Linked DNA regions of Arthrobacter crystallopoietes. The protein of the gene in region 1 interacts with the protein of each later gene in a pairwise test. Links are inferred from orthologs where the notes say so. Each region holds a gene or a part of one and is shown in the gene's direction. Other genes may lie near its edges. The genes, in order: AC20117_RS20145 and dnaE.

Evidence for each region.
Region 2: the proteins of AC20117_RS20145 (region 1) and dnaE interact in binary tests that used the Escherichia coli proteins (3 or more experiments, as listed by UniProt). The link is inferred for Arthrobacter crystallopoietes from one-to-one orthologs.

What each region holds. Positions count from the first base shown.
Region 1 is NZ_CP018863.1:4,378,037-4,384,120, forward strand. The notes cover bases 798-3,743. They hold AC20117_RS20145 (aminotransferase class I/II-fold pyridoxal phosphate-dependent enzyme), read left to right. Parts: upstream 798-1,622; coding sequence 1,623-2,864; downstream 2,865-3,743. Other genes in these bases: AC20117_RS20135 (YceD family protein), read right to left, coding at 798-949; coaD (pantetheine-phosphate adenylyltransferase), read right to left, coding at 1,065-1,547; AC20117_RS20150 (spermidine synthase), read left to right, coding at 2,867-3,637; rsmD (16S rRNA (guanine(966)-N(2))-methyltransferase RsmD), read right to left, coding at 3,620-3,743. Also shown: rnc (ribonuclease III), read right to left, coding at 1-157; rpmF (50S ribosomal protein L32), read right to left, coding at 168-371; more of AC20117_RS20135, read right to left, coding at 374-797; more of rsmD, read right to left, coding at 3,744-4,201; AC20117_RS20160 (ATP-dependent DNA helicase RecG), read right to left, coding at 4,205-6,084. UniProt on the Escherichia coli protein: Shows aminotransferase activity with methionine and histidine as substrates, and to a lesser extent also with phenylalanine.
Region 2 is NZ_CP018863.1:3,744,225-3,751,419, forward strand. What follows is about bases 2,024-6,080. They hold dnaE (DNA polymerase III subunit alpha), read left to right. Parts: upstream 2,024-2,400; coding sequence 2,401-5,880; downstream 5,881-6,080. Other genes in these bases: AC20117_RS17295 (RluA family pseudouridine synthase), read left to right, coding at 2,024-2,276; AC20117_RS17305 (flavin reductase family protein), read right to left, coding at 5,894-6,080. In the rest of the region: AC20117_RS17285 (DivIVA domain-containing protein), read left to right, coding at 1-606; lspA (signal peptidase II), read left to right, coding at 740-1,348; more of AC20117_RS17295, read left to right, coding at 1,341-2,023; more of AC20117_RS17305, read right to left, coding at 6,081-6,424; hisD (histidinol dehydrogenase), read left to right, coding at 6,604-7,195. UniProt on the Escherichia coli protein: DNA polymerase III is a complex, multichain enzyme responsible for most of the replicative synthesis in bacteria. This DNA polymerase also exhibits 3' to 5' exonuclease activity. The alpha chain is the DNA polymerase catalytic subunit.

The sequences.
Region 1 (6,084 bases):
AGAAGCCGAGAATGGAGTCGCCCAGGAATTCGAGGCGCTCATTGGTCGGCAGGCCGCCGTGTTCATACGCGTAGGAGCGATGTGTCAGAGCAAGACGAAGCGTCTCGGCGTCGATTTCGACGCCGAGACGCTTCAAAAGCTCTTCAGTTGAAGGCATGCGGACGCTATTAAACGTCGGCTACCTTGCGGCCCTTGTACTCAAGGAACAGCGCGGTGCCTGCCGAGTCGGTGACGACCTTGGCCTGGTGAGGCAGGCTGTAGGTGACACGGCCGTTCTCAACGGTCTTGACCAGGTTGGGCGCAGTTGCCTTCCACTGGGACCGGCGTGCGCGCGTATTCGAGCGGGACATTTTCCGCTTGGGAACAGCCACGACTAACTCTCTTCTCTCTCGTCTGACTCTGTACGTGTTGCTGCCTCATCGGCAGCTGTGCCAGCCAACCCGGCGAGGGCTGCCCAGCGAGGATCCAAAACCTCATGTTGGTGGCCCGGATCCTCTTCAAGGCGCATCCCGCATTCAGGACAAAGGCCTTTACAGTCTTCCCGGCACACCGGCTGGAACGGCAGGGCGGTTACCACTGCGTCCCGCAACACCGGTTCGAGATCGATTGAATCGCGCTCTACCCGCCGCTGCTCTTCAGCCTCTTCATCATCCGGGCCCTGATCCTGCGGATCGAAGCCCTCGTAGTAGAAGAGTTCCTGCACCCTGACGGAGAGATCATACTCGATTGCATCCAGGCAGCGCCCGCACTCCCCCGTTACATCAACGGTGGCAGTGCCGGAAACCAGAATACCTTCGTGTACGGACTCAAGCCGCAGATCCAGCTCCATATCAGAGCCTTCCTGCACGCCAATGAGTGCTGCACCGAACTGATCCGGTGCAGGTACATGCTCGTTCAGGGTCCGCATAGTACCCGGGCTGCGCCCGAGATCCTTGACCGAAATGGCCAGGGGCGAATTTTGATCATGATTCATGATCACAACGATGAGAACTCCTATAGAACATAGACCGACGTATTATCTTAGCGCGAAGATGCCCATACTCTCAAATGGACGCTCCGCCGGACTATTGTCCTTGTTCGCCCTGCTGGAAACGTTGCAGCACGGCCTTCGGTACGAAGTCCGCGATGTCACCGCCGAGCGCCGCCACTTCCTTGATCAAAGTGGATGAGAGGTGAGTGTAATTGTTCTCCGCCGGCAGGAACACCGTTTCAACGCCAGTAAGATGACGGTTCATCCGGGCCATGGGCAGTTCGTACTGGTAATCCTGCGTGGAACGCAACCCTTTGATGATGACACCTGCACCATGGCTGCGGCAAAATTCCGCCAGCAGGCCGTCGCCCATCGGCTCCACGGTGATCCCGCGCAGGTACGACAGGGTCTGGCGGGCCATGTCCAGGCGCACGTCCAAGGAGAACCTGTATTTCTTCGCATAGTTGGTGGAGACGGCGACGATCACTTCGTCGTACATGCTGGCGGCACGGGCAATGATTTCCACGTGCCCGTTGTGCAGGGGGTCATAGGATCCAGGGCAGACGGCTCGGCGCATATCTATGAATCTAATCCATTCACTGCACAAGTCACACCACGTGAGCCCGCGGTTGTAGTGATATTACTGGGAGACATGAGCAGAACGGACGAAAACCTGGCCCAAGGATCCCCCTCCGGGAGCCGTGCACCGTGGCTACGCACGGCCGAAGGCGCCAACCTCCTCGGTGCGGACGGTCATTTGGGTGTGACCATCTTCGAGGAGATCACCACGCTGGCCGTTCGAACCGGCGCGATCAACCTTGGCCAGGGGTTCCCGGACGAGGACGGTCCCGACCTGATGCGGGAGGCTGCCCGTGACGCAATCTCGGCGGGCGCAAACCAGTATGCACCGGGCAAGGGAATCCCCGCGCTGCGCGAAGCGATCTCCGACCATCAACGGCGTTTCTATGGACTGACGCCGGACCCGGAGACGGAAATCATCGTGACCACCGGGGCTACGGAAGCCTTGGCCGCCGCCCTGCTGGCCTTGACCGGCCCCGGCGACGAGGTTCTGACCTTCGAACCGTTCTACGACTCGTACGGCGCTGTGATCGCGCTCAGCGGCGCTACCCACGTCACCGCACCGTTGCTGGCGCCCGAGTTCCAGCCGGACCTGGCCGCGCTTGAGGCTGCTTTTTCCGACCGGACCCGCGTCATCCTGGTCAACAACCCGCACAATCCGATGGGCAGTGTCTTCACCCGGGAGGCGCTCACGCGCATCGTGGAGCTGGCCAACCGACACGATGCCATCATCATCACGGATGAGGTCTACGAACACCTCACCTTCGGGGTAGCCCACATACCCGTGGCCACGCTGCCCGGCGCATCGGAGCGCACCCTGACCATTTCCTCCGCTGGCAAAACGTTCTCGCTCACCGGATGGAAAATCGGCTGGATGAGTGGACCGGCCGAGCTGGTGGCGGCGGCGCGGACCGTCAAGCAATTTCTCAGTTATTCCTCCGGCACCCCCTTCCAGGCGGCCGTGGCGGCCGGCCTCGCGCTGGACGGATCGTTCTACGAAGACTTAGCGAACACGCTGCAGCGCAAGCGGGACATCCTGAGCGAAGGCTTGCGGGCGGCGGGCATGGACGTCTTCACGCCGCAGGGTACCTACTTCATCAATGTGGACGCGGCGCCGCTGGGCGTTACCGATGCAACAGCATTGGCCCGCCGGCTCCCCGAGCTGGTCGGTGTGGCAGCCATACCGGTTCCGGTGTTCTGCCACCCGGAAGGTGCGGAACGGACCAAGTCGCTGCTGCGCTTCGCCTTCTGCAAACGTGTGGATGTGCTGGAGGAAGCGGCGTCGCGGATCGCCACCTTGAAGGACAGGCTCTAACGGTGCCGAACCGGTTCCTTCGCGGCAGCGGCCTGCATGCCTCCATCGACCCGGACACCAGGGTGCCGGGAGCGTACATCCTGAGTATCGGCGGAGCCGAACAGTCACATGTCGATCTGAAGCACCCGGAGCATGTCTTCTACGAGTATCTGCGCCGGATTGCCAACGTTGTGGATCTTGCCGGCGAACCAGGGCAGCCTCTGCGCTCCTTGCATCTGGGCGCCGGCGCACTCACGCTGGCGCGCTACCTCCAGGCCACCAGGCCGGGCTCCGAGCAGCATGCCGTGGAATTGGAACGGGAGCTGCTGGACTACGTCATCGACCAACTGCCGCTGCCCGAGGGAACCGATCTGACAGTTTATATCGGGGATGCCCGCCAGGAACTGACCTTCGGCGATATCGACGGCGAGTTCGACGTCGTTGTTCTCGATGTCTTCGCCGGCGAAGATGCCCCGGAGCATTTGGCCACGGGCGGTTTCTACAGCGAGCTGCTCAAACTGCTGGCGCCCGGCGGAGTGCTGCTGGTCAACGTGGGTGACGACCCTCCGCTGACCTTTGCCAAGCGTCAGATCAAGGAGCTATCGGACTGTACGCCGGCGGTGGCAGTGCTGGGCGAAGCGGGCATGTTCACGAGCCGCTATGCCGGCAACCTGGTGCTCGCTGCGAGACTGGATCCGTGGCCGGAGGACTGGACGCAGTCCCTGCTGGCCGCCGGTCCACATCCTGCGCGGGTGCTCACAGGCGCCGAGCTGGAGTCATTCGTGCTGGCTTAGGACCGGTTCCGCGAACCACAACTGCGTCTCACCGTATTTGCGGCCGGAAAAACACTCCAGCCCGGCCGGCCAACATGGTTCCGGCGAACGTGAGGAGCGTTCGACGACGACCACCGACCCCTCGGCCAGGAACGGCTCCAGCAGGGCCAGGATCTCCGCCAGCTTGTCTTCGGCGAGCGGATACGGCGGATCGATCAGCACCAGGTTGTAATGCCGGCCCTCCTGCAGCCGGGCGAGGTACCCCTCGGCACCGGTGCGGTGGACCTGCACCACGGCGCGGCGCAGCACGGAATTGATCATCTCGGCGTTGCGCCGGCACACGGCCGCGGCCTTCTCCGCCAGCTCGACCAGCTCAACGCGGGCTGCTCCCCTGCTGGCGCATTCGGCCCCCAAGGCACCCGACCCCGCAAAGAGGTCCAGAACGACGGCGTCATGGATGACGTCGTACGACTCGAGCCGTGAGAACAAGGCTTCCTTGACCCGATCCGTCGTCGGCCTCGTGGCGGTGCCCGGCACATTGGCCAGCGTCATGCCGCCGGCGGCCCCGGCCACCACCCGGCTCACTGTTTACCCCCGCTCAAGGAATGCCTCTTTCTCCGGGTTGAGATACAGCTCGATGGCCTGGGCCAACTCCGGGTAGTCCCCCAGCTGCGCGTCGTGTTCGATAATCGCCGCGGCGTCGTTGCGGGCCTGTTCGATCACGGCTTCGTCCTTGATGACGCGCAGCAGCTTCAGCGTGGACTTGCCACCGGACTGGGAGGATCCCAGAATGTCGCCTTCGCGCCGCAGTTTCAGGTCGTCCTGGGCCAGCCGGAATCCGTCAGTGGTCGCTTCCACTGCTTGCAGCCGCTCCCGGCTGGGGTGGCCCGGCTCCAGGCTTGTGACCAGCAGGCATGTGCCCAGCAGCGAGCCGCGGCCCACCCGTCCCCGCAGCTGGTGAAGCTGGGAAATGCCGAACCGGTCTGCATCAAGGATCACCATCATCGTGGCATTCGGCACGTCCACACCGACTTCGATGACGGTGGTAGACACGAGGAGGTCCAGCTGCCCCTCGGTGAAAGCGGCCATGGTGGCATTCTTTTCCGTCGAGTCCAGCCTGCCGTGAAGCACACCTATGCGCACTCCGGACAAGACCGGCAGCTCCCCGAGGAACTCGGCAATCCGTTGGACGGAAGCCAGCGGACGGCTTTCCTCTCCGGCATCGGCAGTCGGCTCAAAACTCGCCGGATCCTCGCCTTCGTCGTCACCGATCTTGGGACAGACCACGTACACCTGCCTGCCGGCGTCGACCTCTTCGCGCGCCCTGGCCCAGATCCGTTCCGCCCACCCAGGGTTCTCCACCAGTCCCACGAGATGGGTACGGATCGGGGCGCGTCCGGCCGGCAGTTCCCGCAGTACCGATGTTTCCAAATCGCCGAAAACGGTCATGGCTACGGTGCGCGGGATCGGTGTGGCGGTCATGACCAGCAGGTGCGGCGGCTTGATGGCCTGTGCACGCAACTGGTCGCGCTGCTCGACGCCGAAGCGGTGCTGCTCATCCACGACGATCAGGCCCAGATCGTAATACTCAACCTCTTTCGAAAGCAGGGCGTGGGTGCCGATGACGATGCCAGCCTCGTTGCTGTTGATATCCCGCAGGACGCTGCGGCGGGCGGCTCCTACCACGGAACCAGTCAACAGCACGACCCTAGTGCCGTTTTCATCGCCGCCAAGCATGCCGCCCTCGGCCAGCGGCCCCAGCATCCGCCGGATCGATTCGTAGTGCTGGCCTGCCAGCACCTCCGTTGGCGCCATCAGGACGGCTTGGCCGCCGGCGTCGATGACCTGGAGCATGGCACGCAGGGCAACGAGTGTCTTGCCGGATCCCACTTCGCCCTGCAGCAGCCGGTTCATCGGGTGGTTCTCCGCGAGCTCCGCGGCAATGGTGGCTCCGACTTCCTGCTGGCCTCCGGTGAGAGTGAAGGGCAGCGAAGCGTCGAAACGCTCCAGCAAGCCAGCCCGGCGGTGCGGCCTGGCTGTTGCTTCCTCGGCGGCCGCTTGTGCCCTGCGCCGGGCAAGCGCGGTCTGCAGGATCAGCGCTTCCTGGTACCTGAACCTCTCGTGGGCTTTGGCCACCGATTCCATGTCCTGGGGGCGGTGGATCTGCTGGTAGGCGTCCTCCAGCGAATACAGCCGGTCGCGGATGGCGATATCGGCCGGCACCGGGTCCTCGATCCGGCTGAAGTCCACGATGTCGAGCAGAGCTTCGACGGCGGCCTTGATCCGCCAGCTGCTCAGCTTGGCCGTGGCGGGATACAGCGGGACGGGCCGCCGGGCTTCCTCTGCGTCAAAGCCGCTCTCGTCCTCAAGCAGCACGTAGTCCGGATTGGTCAGCGTCAGCTGGCTTTGGTACGTGGTGACCTTGCCGGCAAACATGGCCAGTGTGCCCGGCAGCAGTTCCTTGTCCG
Region 2 (7,195 bases), 630 kb from region 1 along the record:
CTTGATGAAATCGTCGTAGAACTGCGCAGGCTGAACCAGGAAAACGACGAGCTCCGCAAGAAGCTCGGCGAAGCCACCTCGGGCCAGTCATCCGCTGGTAACGTCCCGGCCCCTGTTGCAGCCGCTCCGAAGGCCGAGCCGGCCAAGGAAGAGGAGCCGCAGGAGGAGGTCAAGGAAGAGCCTAAGCGCGAGAAGCCTGCAGCGGCTGTTCCCGCTACGGCGGCCGCTCCGGTCGTCAGTGCTCCGGCTCCCGCCGCTCCAGCAGCCGGTGGCGGCCACACTGCCACTGCCGAGTCCGCCGCGGGTGTTCTGGCCATGGCGCAGAAGCTTCACGACGAATATGTCAACGCCGGCGTCGAGCAGCGCGACAAGATCATTGCCGAAGCTCAGATGGAAGCGAGCACCCTCGTCAACGATGCACAGGAGAAGAGCCGCAAAACGCTGGGCTCCCTGGAGCAGCAGAAGGCTGTACTGGAGCGCAAGCTCGAGCAGCTGCGCGGCTTCGAACGGGACTACCGTTCACGACTCAAGGCCTACATCGAAGGCCAGCTGCGCGATCTGGAAGCCCGTGGCTCCTTTGCGACTCCGGACATCAAGGAGAGCTAGAGTCCTCAGCTTGACCCAGTTTTGAGCCCTTTGTTCAAGGGCAAGGATGGCCGGTGCCGGGAATTCCCTGACACCGGCCATTTCTCTAGCCGTGTTCCGTGCCGCCATCCGTTATTGCCGTTAGAAAAGAATCATGTCTGAACCATCTTCCGGGGACCAGCCCGCGGACAGCAGCATCGAACGCCAACCCACCGGTGTCCGCAGCCGGCGCACCGCTGGTTTTGTCCTGATCCTGGCAGGCTGCGCCGCGTTTGCGTACCTCTTCGATCAGCTGACCAAATGGTGGGTCGTCAGCACCATGACGGAGGGCGATATCATTCCGGTGCTGCCCCCGCTGCTGCACTGGCACTTCATCCGAAATTCGGGTGCGGCGTTTTCGATCGGCCAGGACTACACCTGGGTCTTTACGATCGTGATGGTCCTGGTTTCCGGTGCCATCATTTTCTACGCACGCAAGGTCCGATCCGCCTGGTGGTCCATCGCCCTCGGCCTACTTCTGGGCGGTGCGCTGGGCAACCTGACGGACAGGCTCTTCCGGGAACCGTCTTTCGGCGTCGGCCATGTGGTGGATTTCATCGCGTTCCCCAATTTCGCCATTTTCAATATTGCGGACTGTGCCGTGGTCGGCGGCGTAATACTCTGGTGCATTCTGACCTTCATGGGCATTGGTATCGACGGCGAACGCGTACCGTCCGGTAAACAGCCGCCGAAAGACCGCAGCCCGGAGCAGCACGGTGCCTGATCAGCTTTACCAGTTCTCGCTTGACCCGGAGACGGCGGGCAAACGCGCCGACGCTGCTATTGCCGGCCTGCTGGACATATCGCGTTCGGCGGCCGCGACGTTGTGCACCGCGGGCCATGTCAGGCTTAACGGCAAGATCCTGGGCAAATCAGACCGGTTGCCGAATGCGGGAGAACTTGAAATCCGCAGACCCGAAGAGCGGGATCCGTTGGAGATCGTCGTCGAAGAGGTGGAAGATTTGAAGGTTCTCGGTGACGATGATGACTTCGTCGTGATTGACAAGCCTGTTGGAGTGGCTGCCCACCCCTCGCCAGGCTGGGTCGGCCCCACCGTGGTGGGTGCCCTGGCCGCACTGGGATATAGAATTTCCACGTCCGGGGCGGCGGAGCGTGCGGGCATTGTGCACCGGCTCGATGTCGGCACGTCAGGCGTCATGGTCGTGGCAAAGACCGAGCACGCGTACACGCTGCTCAAGCGGGCTTTCAAGGAACGTACGGTCGATAAGGTTTATCACGCACTGGTACAGGGCCTGCCGGATCCGCTCGAAGGAACTATCGACGCACCCATCGGCAGGCACCCGGGCTACGACTGGCGCTTCGCCGTCGTGGAGGACGGGCGGAACTCAGTCACCCATTACAAGGTGATTGAAGCGTTCGGAAAGGCGTCGTTGGTCGAAGTTCATCTGGAGACGGGGCGGACGCACCAGATCCGCGTTCATTTCGCCGCTCTCCGCCACCCGTGCGCCGGGGACCTGACTTACGGGGCGGACCCGAAGCTCGCGGCCGAACTCGGCCTGACCAGACAATGGCTCCACGCCAAGAAACTCGGTTTCGACCATCCGGTCAGCGGAAAATGGGTGGAGTACGAAAGCGAATATCCCCAGGATCTGGCCTATGCACTGGAAGCACTGGCCGAACACCGGGTCTGATCTGTACGACGGCGGGACCGCGGCATGAAACGTGCCCGCCTAGAATGAAGTGGTGGCAACTGTGACTAGCTCGATTTCCGGTACTGATTCGTTTGTACATCTCCACAACCACACCGAGTACTCCATGCTCGACGGCGCAGCCCGCCTGACGGACCTCTTCGAACATGCCCATGAACTCGGCATGGACTCCGTGGCCACCACGGACCACGGTTTTGTCTTTGGCGCCTTCGATTTCTGGAACAAGGCCAACAACGCCGGCATTAAGCCGATCGTCGGGGTGGAAGCCTATTTGACGCCCGGCACGGCGAGGTCGGACAAGACCCGTGTCCGCTGGGGCGACGGCGGCCGCGGCGACGTCTCGGGCGCCGGTGCATACACGCATATGACGATGTGGGCCGAGACGACCGAGGGCATGCACAATCTGTTCCGCATGTCGTCCCTGGCGTCGCTGGAGGGGTACCTGTACAAGCCCCGCATGGACCGGGATCTGCTGCAGACCTACGGCAAGGGCCTGATCACCACCACCGGCTGCCCATCGGGCGAGGTGCAGACGAAGCTGCGGCTGGGGCTCTACAAGGAAGCGATGCAGGCCGCCTCGGATTTCCGGGACATCCTGGGGCCGGAGAACTTTTACTGCGAACTGATGGACCACGGCCTCGACATCGAGCGCAATGTCCAGGCGGATCTGCTCAAGCTGGCCCGCGAGCTGCAGCTGCCGTTGGTGGCAACCAACGATCTGCACTACACACATGCCGAGGACGCGAAGGCCCACGCGGCACTGCTCTGCGTCCAGTCCGGCTCGACGATGGCCGATCCCAAGCGCTTCAAGTTCGACGCCGATGAGTTCTATCTGAAATCTCCGGCTGAGATGCGGGCCATTTTCCGCGACTATCCGGAGGCCTGCGACAACACCCTGCTGATCGCCGAACGGTGCAACGTCGAGTTCAACACCCAGGCCAACTACATGCCGCGGTACCCCGTTCCGGAAGGGGAGAACGAGGAGTCCTGGTTCATCAAGGAGGTCGAAAAAGGCCTTCATTACCGCTACCCGGCGGGTATTCCCGACGACGTCCGCAAGCAAGCGGACTACGAAGTCGGCGTCATCTCCCAGATGGGCTTCCCCGGGTACTTCCTGGTCGTGGCCGACTTCATCAACTGGGCCAAGAATAACGGCATTCGCGTAGGACCGGGCCGTGGTTCGGGTGCCGGTTCAATGGCGGCCTACGCCATGCGCATCACGGACCTGGATCCGCTCAAGCACGGTCTGATCTTCGAACGGTTCCTCAACCCGGACCGTGTGTCCATGCCTGACTTCGACGTCGACTTCGATGATCGGCGCCGCTCGGAGGTCATCAGGTATGTCACCGAGAAGTACGGTGACGAGCGGGTGGCCATGATTGTCACGTACGGCACCATCAAGGGCAAGCAGGCGCTGAAGGACTCCTCGCGCGTCATGGGTTACCCCTTCTCGACGGGAGAGCGGCTGACCAAGGCGATGCCGCCGGACGTCATGGGCAAGGGCATTTCGCTGCAGGACGTGCACAATCCGGAGGCCAAGCGCTACAGCGAGGCCGAAGAGCTGCGGGAACTGCTCAAGTCGGATCCGGATTCAGCCAAGGTCTTCGAAACGGCGCTCGGGCTCGAGGGCCTGAAGCGGCAGTGGGGTGTCCACGCGGCCGGTGTGATCATGTCCTCGGATCCGCTGATCGATATCATTCCGATCATGCGCCGTGAGCAGGACGGCCAGGTCATCACGCAGTTCGACTATCCGACTTGTGAGGGCCTTGGCCTGATCAAGATGGACTTCCTCGGTCTGCGGAACCTGACGATCATCACGGACGCGCTGGAAAACATCCAGATGAACCGGGACTTCGAGCTGGTGCTTGAGGACCTGACACTGGATGATCCGGACTCTTACGCCCTGCTGGCACGCGGCGACACTCTGGGAGTCTTCCAGCTCGACGGCGGCCCGATGCGGTCCCTGCTGAAGCTCATGCGGCCGGATAACTTCGAAGACATTTCCGCGGTGCTTGCGCTGTACCGCCCCGGGCCGATGGGCGCTAACGCGCACAATAACTACGCGCTGCGCAAGAACGGGCTGCAGGAGATCACTCCTATCCACCCGGAGCTTGAGGAGCCGCTGGCCGAAATTCTAGGCGGCACCTACGGCCTGATCGTCTATCAGGAACAGGTTATGGCGATCGCGCAGAAACTGGCCGGGTACTCGCTCGGCCAGGCAGATATTCTGCGGCGTGCCATGGGCAAGAAGAAGAAGTCGGAGCTGGACAAGCAGTACGCCGGCTTCGAAAAGGGCATGCAGGACAACGGCTATTCCGCCGCAGCCATCAAGACGCTGTGGGATATCCTGCTCCCGTTCTCGGACTACGCGTTCAACAAGGCACACTCGGCCGCGTACGGCGTCGTGTCCTATTGGACGGCGTACCTCAAGGCGCATTATCCGGGCGAATACATGGCTGCGCTGCTGACCTCCGTCGGTGACGACAAGGACAAGCTGGCCATGTACCTTAACGAATGCCGGCACATGGGCATTACGGTGCTTCCGCCGGACGTCAACGAATCCAGTGTGAACTTCACCCCGGTGGGCAAGGACATCCGGTTCGGCATGGGCGCCATCCGCAACGTTGGCGCCAACGTGGTCCATGCCATGGTCGCCGCCCGCGAGGAGAAGGGGCACTTCAGCTCGTTCAGCGATTTCCTACAGAAGGTTCCCGCGGTTGTCTGCAACAAGCGGACCATCGAATCACTGATCAAGGCCGGCGCGTTCGACTCGCTCGGCGATCCGCGCCGCGCCCTGGCCATGATCCATGAAGAAGCGGTTGACTCCGTCATTGTGCTCAAGCGCAACGAGGCAGCCAACCAGTTCGACCTCTTCAGTGCGTTTGACGACGGCGGTGAAACCTCCGGCGGACTGGCCGTGGAAGTTCCGGATCTGCCTGAATGGGACAAGAAGGACAAACTGGCGTTCGAGCGCGACATGCTCGGCCTGTATGTCTCGGACCATCCGCTTCAGGGCTTGGAAGGTCTGCTGAGCCAGCATGCGGACCTGACCATTACCTCAGTCATCGGCGAAGACGGTCCCGCGGACGGTGCCATCGTCACTATTGCCGGAATGATCACCTCCTTGCAGCGCCGGATCGCCAAGAACAGCGGCAACGCCTACGCCCGTGCCGAGGTGGAAGACCTCGGCGGCTCCATGGAAGTGATGTTCTTCGGTCAGGTGTACGGACCGATCTCGACCATCCTGGCGGAAGACCTGATCGTCGTCGTCCGCGGCCGGTTGCAGCGCCGTGACGACGGCGCAGTAACGCTGAATGCCCAGGAGCTGACCGTTCCTGACCTCAGCGATGGCCATTCCGGGCCGGTGGTAATTTCCATGGCCAGTTTCAAGGCGACCGAGACGGTGGTTTCGTCCCTTGGCGACGTGCTGCGGACACACCCGGGAACCACCGAAGTCCAGGTGCGGCTGAACAGCTCACGGAAAGTTGAAGTGATGAAGCTTGGCGTCGATCTCCGGGTCAACCCCACGCCGTCGCTCTTTGGTGATCTTAAGGTGCTGCTGGGTCCAGCCTGCCTCGACGTCTAGCGGCTCCGGGGATTTAGATCTGGTATTCGAGCGGACTCGGGCGAACGTAGGAGCCGCTGTGGTACAGTAGCGGCGTCGCTTCGTCGCCGAGCGAGCCTTCCACTACCTCGACGATCACCACAGCGTTGTTTTCGAAGGACACGCGCATTTGGATCTTGCCGACCAGATAGGCATGGACATCCTTCAGGAGAGGCACCCCGTAGGGACCTGCTTCCCAATGATCTCCGCTGAAGCGGTCTTTCGTACGGGCGAAACGGTCGGCGAGCCCGCGGTTGTCCTGGCCGAGGATGTGGACGCCAATATAGTTCGAGTTCGCGACGGCGGGCCAGGACGAGCTGGAGCGGGCCATGTTGAAGGTGAAGCGCGGTGGCTCCGCCGACAGGGACGCCACCGAGGTCGCCGTGAAGCCAAAAGGCTTGCCCTCGTACTCAACGGTGAGAATCGCCACTCCGGCAGCATGCCGCCGGAAGACCTCCCGGAAGGTGGTTCCCAGCAGTTGCCCGGCGGGCGTGACAGACTGTGCTGCTACGGATTCGGCACTCACAACAATGTTTCTCCAGAACTATTCGGTGGGGACAGAAGACAGCCTGACCCATTAACGTTCAGCGTATTCGGCATCGGGCGGCGTGGGGCATTGTGTTAAGTTGTGCTAAATTTCCTGCCTGCTCCTCAACCATGGCCCCTGGCAGGAAACGACTGGGCCGGGCTCAGTAGAATGGAAACGTGAATCCTGCTTCGAACCTTGAATCCTTTTCCCAGTTTCCCCTCTTGGACCTGCGCGGGCGCCATTTGAATACCGCAGAGCTGAAGGCCGCCATGCCCCGGGCAGAGACGACCTTTGACGTCGCCTCGCATGCGGTCGAGGAGATTATCAACAAGGTGCGAGGCGACGGGTTCGCGGCGCTGGCCGAACTGGCATCGCGGTTTGACGGCGTGCAACAGCAGCACCCCCTCGTGCCGCAGGAAGAACTGGTCCGCGCGCTGGAGGCACTTGATCCGGCGGTCCGTGCCGCTCTGGAAGAGTCCATCGCGAGGGCTCGCGTCTTTGCCGACGCGCAGAAGCCGGACGATGCCACGGTGGAGATCGCCCCAGGCGCCACGGTCACGCACAAGTGGGTACCGGTTTCGCGGGTGGGCCTGTACGTCCCGGGCGGGCTGGCGGTCTATCCTTCGTCGGTGGTGATGAACGTCGTTCCGGCGATGGCCGCCGGCGTTGGTTCGATCGCATTAGCCTCACCACCGCAGAAAGACTTCGGCGGCCTGCCGCATCCCACCATTCTGGCGGCGGCCCGTCTGCTGGGTATTGACGAGGTCT